Regions from separate parts of the Aeribacillus sp. FSL K6-2848 genome, predicted to be linked through region 2. Evidence: riboswitches for the same ligand, from Rfam matches in the RefSeq annotation. Region 2 holds a riboswitch; the other holds the start of a gene.
What was found. A riboswitch is a leader RNA that binds a small molecule or an ion and turns the genes downstream of it on or off. The one in region 2 is predicted to bind thiamine pyrophosphate.
Positions count from the first base shown of each region.

Region 1: another riboswitch for thiamine pyrophosphate. It lies ahead of thiT (energy-coupled thiamine transporter ThiT); the one in region 2 lies ahead of thiC (phosphomethylpyrimidine synthase ThiC).

Region 1 is NZ_JBBOQQ010000001.1:3,648,643-3,656,932, forward strand. It holds gene NSS70_RS17675 (DUF418 domain-containing protein) at 1-1,182, opposite strand, end outside; TPP riboswitch at 1,355-1,458, shown strand; gene thiT (energy-coupled thiamine transporter ThiT) at 1,528-2,088, shown strand; gene menC (o-succinylbenzoate synthase) at 2,130-3,239, opposite strand; gene NSS70_RS17690 (carbon-nitrogen hydrolase family protein) at 3,503-4,459, opposite strand; gene pdxR (MocR-like pyridoxine biosynthesis transcription factor PdxR) at 5,318-6,757, shown strand; gene NSS70_RS17700 (hypothetical protein) at 6,823-7,071, shown strand; gene NSS70_RS17705 (SPFH domain-containing protein) at 7,321-8,163, shown strand; gene NSS70_RS17710 (Arc family DNA-binding protein) at 8,179-8,290, shown strand, end outside.
Region 2 is NZ_JBBOQQ010000001.1:2,971,551-2,979,840, reverse strand. It holds gene NSS70_RS14400 (MGDG synthase family glycosyltransferase) at 1-386, shown strand, start outside; gene thiC (phosphomethylpyrimidine synthase ThiC) at 434-2,176, opposite strand; TPP riboswitch at 2,311-2,426, opposite strand; gene NSS70_RS14390 (NfeD family protein) at 2,620-3,903, shown strand; gene floA (flotillin-like protein FloA) at 3,920-4,912, shown strand; gene NSS70_RS14380 (hypothetical protein) at 4,941-5,318, shown strand; gene yqfC (sporulation protein YqfC) at 5,382-5,666, shown strand; gene yqfD (sporulation protein YqfD) at 5,677-6,870, shown strand; gene NSS70_RS14365 (PhoH family protein) at 6,874-7,836, shown strand; gene NSS70_RS14360 (HD family phosphohydrolase) at 7,896-8,290, shown strand, end outside.

The sequences.
Region 1 (8,290 bases), 680 kb from region 2:
GCGCTTGAAATACATCGCTGTTCTCCATACCCACTCCAACGGCCCTAATTGAAAATATTTAAACCAAATATGGCTGATGATAAGCTGCACGGCAAAAATTGCGAGTGCAAGCCAAAAACCGGCGAAGGGGTATACTTTACCGTACAATCCCAATCCGTAATGATAAAAAAGATATGTACAAATAACAGATTGCATGATGTAATTTGTCAATGACATGCGTCCAACAGGCGCAATCTTCTTAACAATTTGCCGACAGATTGGGTGAAAATATAAAAATATGAGAGAGATCACATAAAACAACATGAGAAATGGTGCACCGAACACCATGTAAAAACTATTTTCAGCGGTGACCGCAAAAATATTTAACGGAAGCCCAATGATAAGCCCGAAAAACCAGATGGCTGTTAATAACCTTCGATGCTTCTCCGGTTCTTGAAAAAGCTTTTGTTTCGCAAATATCATGCCAACTAAAAACATGCTGATATATGGGAGCATGTTTATTATATAGACAAGCGGTTGAAAAGGCCACATGCCAGACATAGACATGTAAAAAAGCCGATCATGAATACGCTGATGGAAAATATCAGTAAAACTTCCGTTTTGATATGAATGGATTGCGTTTCTTGCCTCCTCTTCCAGTAAGGCAGCCTGCTCTCTTTTTTGGACTAAAGCATCCTCACCATTGGATACAGCCGTCATCAAACCAATAAGGAGCAAATATAAACTAAATAAACATACAGTCCATACCAAAAGGGTTTTCCAGGAACACTTCCGGAAAAAAAGGAGAAGAAACCCCAGCACAGCATAATCCATTAAAATGTCTCCATCCCAAATGAAAAATGAATGAATTAGTCCAAATACAAAAAGCACCACCAGTCTGCGTATATATATAGAAACAAAGTTCCTGCCGTTTCCTAAAGCCCGTTCCTCCATGATGATGATTCCAAATCCGAACAATAATGAGAACATTGTAATAAACTTCATTTGTACAAATATTTCCAAAATATTTTTCGTTAGAAAATCCCATGTTCTCCATGTTTCAGTAAAAAAATTTTCGCTGCCTATTTGGTATAAATATACATCTGGATAGCTGAAATGCGCCATATTCACAAGTAAAATGCCAAATATCGCAGCCCCCCGCACCACATCCACTACTTCATAACGCTCACGTTTAAGATTCAAATCAAAACCCCCATTCTGAAAAAAGTTCTTATTGTTAACGCCCTTTTTTCATTACTTTTTGTCCAAAGGCTGCATTTCAGCTTTATCGTGTTTAAATTTATTTGAATATAGCGAAAAAAGAATGACAATTTTCTTATAGTCTATTATGATAGACATAAGATTCGAATATCAACAGATCCACAAGGGGAGCTATATGCTGAGAGTGGACGGATATTTCGTCCAGACCCTTTGAACCTGTTAGTTAATGCTAGCGTAGGGATGTGGAAGTATACTGATCCATGATACAGCCTTTTTCCCCCTTATGGATATTTGTTGATAGCAAATAATATACAGGGGGTTTTATTTTTGGAAAAAAATCGCTTATTACTATTAATAGAAGCAGCAATCTTTGCAGCATTGGCAGTTATACTTGATCTTCTCCCTTCCATTCAATTATCATCAGCCATTTCTATATCCATTGCCATGGTGCCTGTACTCATATTATCGTTTCGATCCGGTGCAAAGATTGGCTTCATTTCCGGCTTTTTATGGGGATTATTGCAAATTGTATTAGGTGATGCATACATCCTGACGCCTGTTCAAGGCTTCATCGACTATTTTCTAGCTTTTTCCTTTATCGGTTTAGCCGGTCTTTTCAGCAAAACTATCCAAAATAAGCTGAAAGATGGAAAGAAAAGCTCTGCTCTTGTTTTCATCATCTTTGGCGTCTTCATCGGAGCTTTTGCACGTTATTTTTGGCATTTTATCAGCGGTGTCTTTTTCTTCGGAGAATATGCACCAGAAGGAATGTCAGCGGTCGTTTATTCTTTGATCGTAAACGGCATTACGATGATAGGAGCGTTTGTATTATGCGCTGTCGTTACTGTTATTCTCATTATGGCGGCGCCAAGATTGGTTGTAAAATAAACAAAATCATCCTCTGCAAAACATGCAGAGGATAATTTTGTTTATAGGGTAAATACTTTCGTTTCAACAGTGTATTTTTTTAATTTTTCACGGCTTACATGAAAACCGATCCCCGGGTTATCAGGCAAGGCAATTTTTCCATTATAAACCGACATTTCCGGTTCAATAATATCTTCTTCCCAATACTTAGATGAACTGGATATATCTCCTGGCAGTGTGAATTGTTCAAGTGTCGCTAAGGATATATTATGGGCCCGTCCAATCCCTGATTCAAGCATCCCTCCGCACCAAACTGGAACATTTTGCTCTTTGCAAAAATCATGGATTTTTTTTGCTTCTGTCAAACCGCCAACACGGCCGATTTTTATATTCATAATTTTGCAGCTTCGAAGTTCAACAGCCTTTCGAGCATCTTCGAAGGAACAAATACTTTCATCTAAACAGATCGGTGTTTCCAATTCTTTTTGAAGTTTGCTATGATCCACAATATCATCGTACGCAAGAGGCTGCTCAATCATCATTAATTGAAACTCATCCAATTGTTTTAGATGATTTATATCTTTTAATGTATAGGCACTGTTCGCATCAGCCATTAAATCCAAGTTCGGAAAATGCTTCCGTATTTCCTTAACTACTTCAATATCCCAACCTGGTTTAATCTTTATTTTTACTCTCTTGTATCCTTCCTCCTGATACTGTTCAATAAGACTGATTAAATCTTTTATTGTTGGCTGAATACCGATGCTCACCCCAGCTTCAACTTCTTTTTTCATTCCCCCGAGAGCTTGTGAAAGAGGTATATTTTGCTGTTTTGCATATAGATCCCACACGGCACCTTCCAAAGCCGCTTTTGCCATATAATTTCTGCGAATAAAACGAAACGATTCAGCCAACTCACGAGGATGATGAAACGACGTCTTTGATAAAATTGGAATGAGGAAATCTTCGATCATGTGCACAGTTGTTTTCACGGTTTCTTCTGTATACCATGGAATGGAAAAAGCAACCCCTTCTCCAAAACCGGCTGCACCATCATCATCCTTTACTTCTACGATCAACAATTCGCGATCGTGAATGTCTCCATAGCTAGTAGAAAATGGGGCTTTCAAACGCATCTGTAATATATGCAAAACAATTTTCTTAATTTTTATCAATTAAGAGCATCTCCTTTTTTAAACAAGCTCTCAGCTAAGTTCGACAAAATCATTCCCATTCGCCAGAGGGCTCGATATTTCCCGGAAAATATTTCTTAAAATAGCGAATCCACTCGAACGTTTGTTTTACACTAATTATAAAATAAACGCTTTCTTAATGTAAAGGAGCAAGGGATTTCTTTATTTCCCTTATTGTTTATTGAACTGCAAAATCTCAAATAAATAATGAGATCATCGTAGAAACGAGTCTCATCATGAGATTAATTTTTCCACTCAATAGTTGTCTTCTTCTCTTTGTTGACTAGCAATTTAAAAACATCAGGTCTTGCATAATGCCCAACAGGATCAAAATCAAACTGGCTATAGGCGATTTGTTTCATATCCAGTTCTGCAATGATGATGTCTTCCTTGCCAAATACGGGCTCTGCCACATATTCGCCCAACGGTCCAACAATCGCGCTACCACCTCTGCTCATTACTTCAGGTGAAGAAGCAAGTTCATCATAACAAGCCAAATCTTTCGGATACATATCTTTTGTCACATATTGATTGGCAGACAAAACAAAGCATCTCCCCTCCAAAGCAATGTGGCGGATTGTTGACTGCCAAGTTTCCCTTGCATCAGCCGTTGGGGCAATATAAATTTGAATTCCTTGTGCGTACATCGCAGCCCTTGCTAACGGCATATAATTTTCCCAGCAGATTAGCGCCCCTATTCTTCCATAAGGGGTGTCAAACACTGGTAATGTGCTTCCATCCCCTTCCCCCCAAACAATCCGTTCTGCTGCAGTCGGTTTTAATTTGCGGTGTTTTCCTAACAACTGTCCGTCAGAATCGAAAAATAAAACAGAACAGTAAAGAGTCCCGCCGCTAAATTCATTATCCCTTTCTGTTACACCTATCACAAGGTAGACACCTGCTTTTCGAGCCGCTTCGCCCAGTTGTTCCGTCGTTTCGTCTGGAACAGCTACAGAATTGCTCCAGTATCTATACCAATCCTTCCTCCCTTCAGCCGAACGGCTCCCAATCGTTGTACCAAAAGATAAGCCTCTAGGATAAGCGGGAATAAAAGCTTCAGGAAATACAACAATCTTTGCTCCTTTTTCAGCAGCTTGATGTATGAGGCTAACCGCCTTTTTTGTCGTGGCGTCCCGGTCCATAATAACAGATGAGGCTTGTATAACAGCAACTTTAACCTTTTGTGCTCTGTTCGACATATTTTTCCCCTCCACCAAATCAAAAAATCTAAAGCAATCTTAAATGCCGAAGCTCATGAACCTTCAAAGTCATAACCTTCGGAAGTTGCACCCTATTCATCTTCCATAAAAAAATCTGCACAGGAAGGAAAACACTTTGAATAATCCTCTTTTTAAGCATAGAAGGGCCGGCCCATGAATTTGAGTTCAAAATAATTGGATTATGTTTTTCCATGAGAGCTTTTCATGTGATATCTCATCTGAAGTAATTTAATGATAATTTCTTAGCATGCTCCTTTGTACAATACAGCTGTGGCTGAGTGTCGAACTAACTATCAACACTTAATTCTATAGAAGCATTAAGCGTAAAATATGAGAAACGGTTTGAATTGGAGTATATTATTCATAATAAAAATGTTCAAAAATTTTTGGACCATCCAATCAAAGACTTTGTCAATCATCCAATTTCAATACTGCAACAGCCATTTATCCAAGACGAACCTTAAAGTGAAATAAATTTGCCGAAAATCGCACATCTATTTTAAGGGTTTTCAACTTCAAGTCAAAGAAAAAATCGGGCAGGACAGCTTTAAACATTGCGTCCATGTTACAAAAGATAATGATTTTTCAGCAGCGTTCAAATCATGTGCTAAAAACTCCAAGTTAAAATAAAAGTGGATGGGTAAAATGTTACTGAATTGGATGGGCATTATTCTTTCATCTAGCGTTATAATTAATGTTTGAACAGGTTCAAATTTTGATGAATATAACAACATTTTCGATTATGTTCAATAGGAACATTCTATAAATAAATAACAAAGAACCTGATTAACTTGCCATATTGCAGGAAGTGCCAAGCAGATCAAAAGGGTGAAGCATATGGACTGGAAACCGGATCGAAATGCAAAAAAGCCTATATATAAACAGCTGGCTGAATATATTGAAAATGGAATTGCGGATGGCACATTTCCCCCTGATAAACCGCTGCCTTCTGAACGGTTTTTGGCCAATAAGCTGCAAATAAACAGAAGCACAGTTGTGGCTGCATATGACGAATTAGAATCAAACGGACTTATCGAGAGAAAGAGAGGAAGCGGAACAACAATCAGCAAAGATATATGGGGCATGACAAAGAAGCGTGTACCAAGCTGGAATCGGTATATTGAGGCAGGATCGTTCTTGCCGAATTTGCCTGTGACCCAGAGAATACGCAAAGAGATGGAAGAGCATAAACTAATCAATTTAGCTAGCGGTGAATTGTCGGAAGATCTTTTTCCAATCGACTCCTTGCGAGAAATCATTTCGACACGGTCATTTATCGGAAGCCTGGGATATGATCATCCTCAAGGGAATGAGATATTAAGAAAAACTATCACAAAGCATGTGAAACAATATCGGAGAATTGAGACAAATCCGTCTTCCATTCTCATCACATCAGGAGCGCAGCAAGCTTTATATTTAATCGTCCAATGCTTATTAAAGCCGGGTGATGCGATAGCATTAGAAGAACCTTCGTATTATTACAGTCTCCCGGTCTTTAAATCAACCGGAATAAGACCTTTCTATTTACCAGTTGACAAAGACGGTATAAACCCGGATGATTTGCTTCAATTGCATAAAAAACATCGAATCAGGATGATCTTTTTAAATCCTGCTTTCCAAAATCCATCAGGTGCTTTCCTTCATAAAAACCGGCGGGAAAAAATATTGGAAATATCGTCTGAGTATGGAATACCGATTGTTGAAGACGATCCTTACAGTTTAACGTCCTTTAATGGGGAAGAGACCTACCCGCTAAAATCAATGGATGAGCATGGAAATGTCTTATATATCAGCTCATTGTCGAAAATTGTTGCTTCTGGTTTGCGAATTGGTTGGATTATTGGACCAAAGCCTGTGATTGAAAGATTGTCTGATGCCAAACAGCAAGTGGATTTCGGTCATGCCAGCTTTACTCAATGGATTGCCAATGATTTTCTGGAATCTGACGACTTCGATGCTCATATCAACTGCTTAGTCAAACGGCTCGAAAACAGAAGGGATCAAATTGTCAAAAGCCTTCGATTCTACTTAAAAGACGATGTTGATTTTTATATCCCGCAAGGAGGCATTCATTTATGGTGCAAAATAAAGAAAGACTTTAATGAGATCCAGCTGCTAGAAGAGTCGATCAAGCGCGGGGTTATTTATGTTCCGGGCTCAACGCTTGGATCAAGTACAAAATATGTCCGTTTTACCTTCGCAAGAGAAAATGAAGAAAATATAAATGAAGGAATAAAAAGATTTGCTGATGCATTTTATAATATTCAGCATAAATAAATTCCTATTTTCAGGTGATTATCAAAATTCTCTACCACAATGTAAAGAGACAGGGAGATGGTTTTATGTATAGTATGTTATTGACCGTAGGCATTATTATTTGTGTACTTGCACTCATTTTAACTGCGTTTATCGGAAAAGAAGTAGGAAAAAAAATAGAAACATATAAAGCGATCGGGAACAGTCCCCATGATGAACTTACAAGGTCAAGGGAATATGAAACAAGCTCCTTTCGCAATGTTCGCTCGTTGACATGGATTTATACCTTATTGTTCATTGTCATCCTCATTGTATGTCTTATTTTTCTGTTTTAATGCTAAAGAAACGAACCTATGCAAACAATAATGAACTAAATATATTTAAACCTAAATCCTCGACTAACCCTTGCTAACGAAATGACGTTTAGCATGGTTGTTAGTTGAGGTTTTTTATTTTGGTTTTCATTGAATTTTCATAGCTCCAAAAACGTTTTTCGCCAAAATTTTTTGACAATATATATTTACATTTATTTCAAAAAGTGATATCATTTTAATATAAAAATAATATGAGAGGGGCAATGAAAGTTGAAAGAAAAAAAGGCATGGTTTATTGACGGGTTTATTGGAATTGTATTAATCGTTGCACTTTTGCTCGGAGCAGCTTTTACATTTATCCAGGAGTTTATTGTTCTTGCAATTGTATTGGTTGTTCTTGCCGTACTGCTTGGAAGCGGTCTTACCATTGTACAGCCGAATCAAGCAAACGTTGTCATTTTCTTCGGACGTTATTTAGGAAGCATTCGGAAAAGTGGCCTTGCCTTAACGGTTCCATTAACTATTAGACAAAAGGTGTCCCTTCGCGTTCGAAATTTTAACAGCAAAAAGCTAAAAGTAAACGATGTGGAAGGGAATCCGATTGAAATTGCTTCGGTCATCGTCTTTAAAGTAATCGATTCCGCAAAAGCAACTTTTGATGTGGATGATTATGAAGAATTCGTGGAAATCCAAAGCGAGGCTGCCATTCGTCATGTAGCAACGAAATATCCTTACGATACGTTTGATGACCACAATATTACATTAAGAGGCAACGCCGATGTTGTTTCAAAAGAGCTGGCAGATGAATTGCAAGAACGGTTGAACGTCGCTGGAGTTGAAGTAATAGAAGCTAGACTGACTCATTTAGCTTACTCGACTGAAATTGCCAGCGCCATGCTTCAGCGCCAGCAGGCAGCCGCCGTTTTATCTGCGAGAAAAAAGATTGTCGAAGGAGCCGTCAGTATGGCCCAAATGGCTGTCGAGCAGCTGGCTAGCGACGGAACGATTGAGCTTGATGAAGAAAGAAAGGTTAACATGGTGAATAATTTAATGGTTGCGATCATCTCCGATCGCGGCACCCAGCCGGTCATAAATACCGGAAGTCTATATTAATGGTTGTGTCGCACCATGGCAAAAAAGAAAAATTTCCCTTTAAGAATCGATCCTGAATTGTATGCCGTTATTGAACGTTGGGCGCAAGAGGAATTCCGCAGCGTCAATTCCCATATTGAATTTTTAT
Region 2 (8,290 bases):
GATTAATAAAACAAAACCATCCACGAATTACTCCTTTACCTTACATCTCTTCAAGAGAACAAATGAACGATCTGTACAATCGCGTCGATTTTATCATGACAAAGCCCGGGGGTGTGACAATCAGCGAATGTTTATACAAAAAAATTCCTATATTTGTATACCACACTCTTCCAGGACAGGAAGAAATAAATTTGGAGAAATTAACGAAATTCGGGATGGTGTTTGATTTTCGAAATTGGCAAGAGGAAACAAATATTTCGGCCTCCATTATTCGAGCGCTGCAATCTAAGCAGCTATCAAAATTTTTATCGAAAGTGGATGAATATCATAAAAGTTTAGCTCCGATTGAACCAGCGGGATTGATCAAACGTTTAATGAATGAATAGCTCCTGGAAGCCATTAAAGCTTCTAGGAGCATTAGTTTGAAAATTATTTATCGATAAAGGGATGACCCGCCCTCTATAAATTCTTTTGCTTTTTGCCTCAAACCTTCCTGAACGAAATCAGAATCACTTGAACCGGCCATTTTTCTTAAATTGTGGGAAATTTTCATCGAGCAAAATTTTGGACCGCACATAGAACAAAAATGGGCAATTTTCGCTCCTTCTGCCGGCAAAGTTTCGTCATGATATTCGCGTGCCCGTTCAGGATCGAGAGAAAGATTAAATTGGTCGTTCCAGCGAAATTCAAAACGGGCTTTTGATAAAGCATCATCCCTTATTTGGGCGCCTGGATGCCCTTTTGCCAAATCTGCGGCATGGGCTGCAATTTTATAAGCAACAACACCTTGGCGCACATCCTCTTTATTGGGAAGGCCTAAATGCTCTTTCGGAGTTACATAACATAGCATGGCCGTTCCGTACCAGCCGATCATGGCTGCTCCAATGGCTGACGTAATATGATCATAGCCGGGAGCAATATCGGTTGTTAATGGACCGAGGGTATAAAAAGGAGCCCCTTTGCAAATTTCATTTTCTAAATCAACATTTTCTTTAATTTTATGCATCGGAATGTGCCCAGGGCCTTCGATCATGACTTGGACATCATGTTTCCAGGCGATTTCCGTCAATTCACCGAGCGTTTTCAATTCGGCAAATTGCGCTTCATCATTGGCATCTCGAATAGATCCGGGACGCAAGCCGTCACCTAATGAAACGGCAATATCATATGTTTTTAAAATTTCGCAAATCTCTTCAAAATGAGTGTATAAAAAGTTTTCTTGATGATGCGCCATACACCACTGCGCCATGATCGAACCGCCGCGGGATACGATTCCGGTCGTCCGTTTGACGGTCAAAGGGATATAGCGAAGCAGCACGCCGGCATGTATAGTAAAATAATCGACCCCTTGTTCTGCTTGCTCAATTAATGTATCACGGTAAATTTCCCATGTTAACTCTTCAGCAACGCCATTTACTTTTTCGAGCGCTTGGTAAATCGGGACGGTTCCAACCGGCACGGGCGAGTTGCGGATGATAAATTCTCTTGTTGCATGAATATTTTTTCCTGTTGACAGGTCCATAATTGTGTCAGCGCCCCAGCGGATGGCCCAAAGCATCTTCTCAACTTCTTCTTCGATTGACGATGTTACAGCTGAATTGCCAATGTTGGCATTAATTTTTACATGAAAGTTCCGGCCGATGATCATCGGTTCACTTTCCGGGTGATTAATGTTGGACGGAATAATGGCCCTGCCGGTAGCGACTTCTTGACGAACGAATTCAGGATCCATGTTTTCACGAATCGCCACAAACTCCATCTCTGGGGTGATGATCCCCTTTTTTGCATAGTGCATTTGTGTAACGACAGCACCTTTTTTTGCTTTGAAAGGCTTTCGATGAAAAGGTGTGGCAATATTGTGATCTTCCCAATTGCGAAATCCATTATCTTCAGGCTTTACCTGGCGCCCGTCATATTCTACAACATCATGACGGTCTAAAATCCACTGTTTGCGCACAGCCGGCAAACCTTTATGAATATCTGCCTGAAAATCAGGATCTGTATAGGGACCGCTCGTGTCATAAACCTTTACAGGTTCATTTTCAAACGTTCCCGCTTCCGTTTTCGTGGGAGTTAATTGAATTTCCCTCATCGGAACCCGAATATCGGGTCTCGACCCAGTCACATAAATTTTTTTGCTTGCTGGAAACTGCATGTTTTCGAAATAATGTTTCATTTTTCTCCTCCTCCATTTTTTTATCTGAAGATGTGCATAGAAAAATAGGAGGGGAGATGGGACGTGAAAAATAAAAACGGGTTCGCTTTAGCACGAACCCGATCAATTCAATATAGAAAAAGAAGGCAATAAAATACTCCCGCTACCTACTTCCCTACGCTGGCATCATCCAGATCAGGTTCAAAGGGTTGAAGAACTTCAGGCGCGTTCTTCTCTCAGTCCAGCTAATTGGACACCCCTAGTAGATGGTTATATATTTTTTTTAATAGTAACATAATATGAAAAATAATGAAAATATTTTTTCGTTTCATGTTTGTTTGCAGAATTGTTGATTTTTGAAACTTTCTGCACAATTGTCCGTAATAATATTAGGCAAAAAATAAGGGGGGAGAGGCCTGAAATCAAACAATAAGTTTTTCGCTATTTGCGCTCTGCTGCTCATCTTGTCGATTATTTGTGCGTCTTTTGATGCCAAATCAGCTGAAGGGAAAACAGTTTATTTTATTCCGATTGAAAATACAATTGAAAAAGGATTGGTGCATTTTATTAAACGATCCATTCAGGAGGCGGAAAAAGAAAAGGCGGATGTCATTGTTTTTGAATTGAACACTCCTGGCGGTGCTTTAGAGGCAGCGATAGAAATAGGCAAAATGATTATGGATACAGATATCAAAACAATCGCTTATGTAAATAAACATGCGATTTCCGCAGGGGCTTATATAGCATTAAGGGCTGATCAAATATATTACCATCCTGGCGGTACCATTGGGTCAGCGGCTGTCATTGACTCCAATGGCAATGCTGCAGAAGTAAAAGTGCAATCGTTTTGGAAAGCAGAGATGAGAAATGCTGCTGAGGTTCATGGCAGAGACCCTATGTTCGCTGAGGCGATGGTAGACAGCAGCTTGGATATGCCCGAATATGGTGCAGAAAAAGGAGAATTACTAACATTAACAGCAAAACAAGCGATGGAAGTCGGGTATGGTGAAGGCATCGCCAAAAGCCGGGCAAAGCTTTTGAAATCGATCGGAATGGAAGGTGCAAAAGTCCAGGAGACTGAGGAGACGTTTGCTGAAAAAATAGCCCGTTTTGTAACAAACATGTATACCATTCCGATATTATTAACGATTAGCGGTTTAGGGTTTGTGTTAGAATTGTACACTCCTGGGTTTGGCATTCCTGGTTTTATTGGACTATTGGCACTGTTTTTGTTTTTCTTCGGTCATTTTATTGCAGGGCTTGCGGGATTGGAAACGGTTGTTTTGTTCGTGCTTGGGGTACTGCTTATAATTGCAGAGTTGTTTGTTCCAGGAGGAATTATTGGAGCAATCGGTTTTCTTTCAGTCCTTTTAAGTTTATTTTTAGCAGCTGATCATATAGGACATATGGCGGTTTCTCTTTTTATTGCCGGTTCCATTTCGATATTCACAATATTCATCATGTCAAAGGTGATTGGTAAGCGTATGAAATGGTTTAAAAAAATTATTTTAAATGATTCAATCAGCACGGAGAAAGGTTATGTATCCAATCAAAATCGTACAGATTTAATTGGGAAAACGGGTGTAACTGTGACTGCTTTACGACCGGCAGGAACAGTAATGACCGATGGAGAGGAAAGATTGGATGTTGTGACAGAAGGAACGTATATTGAGAAAGGAAAAAAAGTGAAAATTGTTAAAGTAGAAGGCTCACGAATTGTTGTAAGAGCTATTAATGAAAATGAATAGGAGGTAGGTATATCACATGGACGTAACATTTTTTCTTTTACTAGGTCTTATCGTATTAGGTCTTATTTTGCTTGGCATCTTGTTCTCTTTTGTGCCGATTATGCTCTGGATTTCAGCTCTGGCAGCTGGCGTTCGCATCAGTATTTTGACTCTTATTGGAATGAGGCTGCGCAGAGTCATTCCAAGTCGAGTGATCAATCCGTTAATTAAAGCGCATAAAGCCGGCCTTGATGTCACAACGAATCAATTGGAAAGCCATTATTTGGCAGGAGGAAATGTCGATCGAGTTGTCAACGCATTAATTGCAGCTGAAAGAGCTAATATTGAATTGAGCTTTGAACGTTGTGCTGCGATTGATTTAGCGGGAAGAGACGTGCTTGAAGCCGTTCAAATGAGCGTAAATCCGAAAGTAATCGAAACCCCGTTTATTGCAGGGGTTGCCATGGACGGAATTGAAGTGAAAGCAAAAGCCCGCATCACGGTGCGAGCCAATATTGACCGGCTTGTTGGTGGTGCCGGGGAAGAAACGATTATCGCACGTGTAGGTGAAGGAATTGTCAGCACCATTGGTTCTTCTGATGATCATAAAAAAGTGCTGGAAAACCCTGATATGATTTCGCAAACAGTTTTAAACAAAGGACTCGATTCAGGAACAGCCTTTGAAATTTTATCCATCGACATCGCGGACGTTGATATCGGCAAAAACATCGGTGCGATCCTGCAGACAGATCAAGCGGAAGCGGACAAAAACATCGCGCAAGCTAAAGCGGAGGAACGCAGGGCGATGGCGGTGGCAAGAGAGCAGGAAATGCGCGCTAAAGTTGAAGAAATGCGGGCAAAAGTTGTTGAGGCGGAAGCGCAAGTTCCGCTTGCAATGGCGGAAGCTTTAAAATCAGGAAATATTGGAGTTATGGATTATATGAACATCAAAAACATTACCGCTGATACAAATATGCGTGATTCTATCGGAAAAATGACAAAAAACTCTGCTGGTGATGAAGAAGAATGATCTTTCTGCCCATCAAAGGAGGTGTCATATGGAAATATTTGAAAATCCACTGTTCATTTTTATTTTAATCGGGATTATTTCTTCTTTGTTTGGCAGAAATAAAAAAGATCAAGAGCAGCAGAAAAAAAGGAAACAAGTTGCAAAACAAACGAAACAAAGGATAAAAAATGTTTCGACAAGCCCTCCAAATGAATGGAATCAAATTCAAAATGTACACACAGGCCTATCCAGCCAACTAAAAAAAGCTGAAAAAGACAAATCGAATATGAAATCTTTTCATAATAAAAATAAAAAACAGAAACCATCAGCTTTACACATGCATTCAGCTGCAAAAGGAGTCATTTGGAGCGTCATTTTAGATGAACCCCGATCCAAAAAGCCCCATCGGTCGAATTTCATAAAATAAATGAATTAATGGTGTTAATCCCCTTTTGTCTCTCATAAATATGAGGATGAAGGGGGTTCTTTTATGGGCAAAAAATGGCATCAGCGAATAAAAAGCATATTGACAGAAGGATTGCAAATACCAGCTGACGTCATGATGGATCTTCCCCGTGTTACGATGATCGGTACATTGCATATATATATAGAAAATCATAAAGGACTGCTTTCTTTTACAGATAAAGAGATTCGAGTTCTGCTGCAGCAAGGCCAGATGCTCATTAAAGGAAGCGATTTTGTGATGAAAGCGATATTGCCAGAAGAGCTCCTTGTAGAAGGGAAAATTGAACAAGTATTATATATTGATCAGTAGGGGGATCGGGATGCGGAACAATTGGTTGTTATATTTTACAGGCTTCGTTCAGGTAATAGCGGAAGGAACCGGCTCAGAAAGAATGTTGAACGATTGCACGCGGCTTGGCATTGTCACAATAAATGTAAAGCGGCTGGAAAACGGTGCAATTTCTTTTTTTATACGCCTTAAAGATGTACAGGCTTTACGAAAAGTAGTTCGTAAACATGAATGTAAGTGCACCTTTCACCAAAGGATAGGATTTCCATTTTTATTAAAAAAATCATGGAGAAATTTTGGGTTTGTTATTGGAATTGTTCTGTTCATTGCCATTACATTTCTTTTATCCAACATGATTTGGCATATTGAAATAAAAGGGGCTAGTCCGAAAACAGAGCATTTAATACAAAAAGAATTGGACAAAATAGGAATTAAAAGAGGGACGTTTCAGTTTTTGACATCGAGCAATCAAACAGTTCAAAATCGTTTGATGAGCCAAATAGATGATATAACATGGATCGGTGTCAAATTAAAAGGAACGACATATTCTCTGGAAGTAGCCGAAAAGAAAAAAGAGCAAAAAAGCAAAGTGGAGGGGCCGAGGCATTTAGTGGCCGCGAAGGAAGCTGTTATAGCAAAAATGTATGTTGAAAAAGGACAACCTTTAGTAGACGTTCATGATTTTGTTAGAAAAGGACAAATATTAGTTTCCGGTGTAGTTGGAGAAGGTGATAAAATACGAAAAGTGGCAGCAGACGGAGAAATATTAGGCGAAACTTGGTATATTTCAACAGTGGAGGTGCCGCTTCAAACAACTTTCCAGTTATTTTCAGGAAAGTCAGTCACGAAGCATTTTCTCTCCTTTCGTTCTTTTTCCCTTCCTATTTGGGGGATGTTTCGCAATGATGAATCGGAATATCCGCAATATGCGGTGGAGCGAGACGAGCGTCCATTAAAATTTTTAAAATGGGATCTTCCAGTTAACTATAAGAAAGAAACGATTCGTGAGACGGAAACCTTTCACAGAAAATATTCTGTGGATGAAGCGAAACGGCAAGCGATTGCTGCCGGGAAAAATGACTTATTTCGAAAACTTGGAAAAGATGTCAAAATTGTTGGCGAAAAAGTTTTGCACGAAGACGTCGAGAATGGTAAAGTAAGATTGAAAATACACTTCCAAGTTATTGAAAACATTGTAAAAATAAAACGGGTTCAGGGAGATTAGAGAATGACAGAAGATTTAGTCACAATCAGCCAGAGTTTAGAAAATCCGAATGAAGCCATTAATTTATTTGGGATTCATGATGTTCATTTAAAAAGAATTGAAGAAGAGTTAAACGTATCGATCATTTCGCGCGGTGAAGCGGTATATGTTTCAGGAGATAAAGAAAAAGCTGAACTGGTTGAAGACATCTTGAAATCCCTTCTTTCGGTTATTCGAAAAGGAATTTCGATTAACGAACAAGACGTGCTTTATGCAACAAAAATGGCGAAAAGTGGGAAGATCGATGAATTTGAATCCCTATACGATGAAGAAGTTGCGAAAAATGCAAAAGGAAAAATCATTCGTGTAAAAACGCTAGGTCAACGAAAGTATTTTCAAGCAATTAAAACGCATGATTTAGTATTTGGAATCGGTCCAGCAGGAACAGGAAAAACGTTTCTCGCTGTTGTCATGGCCGTCCATTGCTTGAAAAATGGGCTTGTAAATAAAATCATATTAACGCGGCCGGCCGTTGAAGCTGGTGAAAATTTAGGTTTTTTGCCCGGCGATTTAAAAGAAAAGGTAGATCCTTATTTAAGACCTTTATATGATGCTCTACACGATATTTTAGGCGTGGACCATACGGAGCGCTTGTTAGAAAGAGGAGTTATTGAAATTGCTCCATTGGCGTATATGCGCGGAAGAACACTTGAGGATGCGTTCGTTATTTTAGATGAAGCGCAAAATACAACAACTCAGCAAATGAAAATGTTTCTAACCCGTTTAGGCTTTGGATCCAAAATGGTCATTACAGGCGACCTGACACAAGTGGATTTGCCCAAAGGAGTAAAATCAGGACTGCTTGAAGCGAATGAAAAATTATCAGGCATTCGAGGCATTTCATTCGTATATTTAAAGGAAACTGATGTCGTGCGGCACCCGCTCGTTTCAAAAATTATTGAGGCTTATGAAAAAGATGATCAGTAAGACCCGCTCATCATGACCGGGTCATTTTTGCATAGAATTGATCGGAGGTGCTGTGACAAATGAAAAGAAAAATGGATCGCAAAGACAGGAAACAGCCGATATTCCATTTTTTGAAAAAAATGAAATCCCTTCATCTTTTCTTATATCCCGTTATTGGAGTAATTTTGTTTACCGTTTTATACAGCAATGTAGAACCGGACACGTTTGATGCCAAATTATTTTCAGTATCCGACCAAACGATTTACGCACCTGTTACCGTTGTCGATAAGGAAATGACGGAAAAGAGAAGAGAAGAAGCTGCTGAAAGCGTGGAAGATCAATATGTGCTAAAAAAAGAATATGCGGACAACAGTGTGGATTTGGTCGAATCTTTATTTGATGCCATCATGGAGGCTTCATCTAATGCCGAAATGAGCAGCAAAGAGAAGCTTGACAGGCTTAAAAGCAGTTTAGG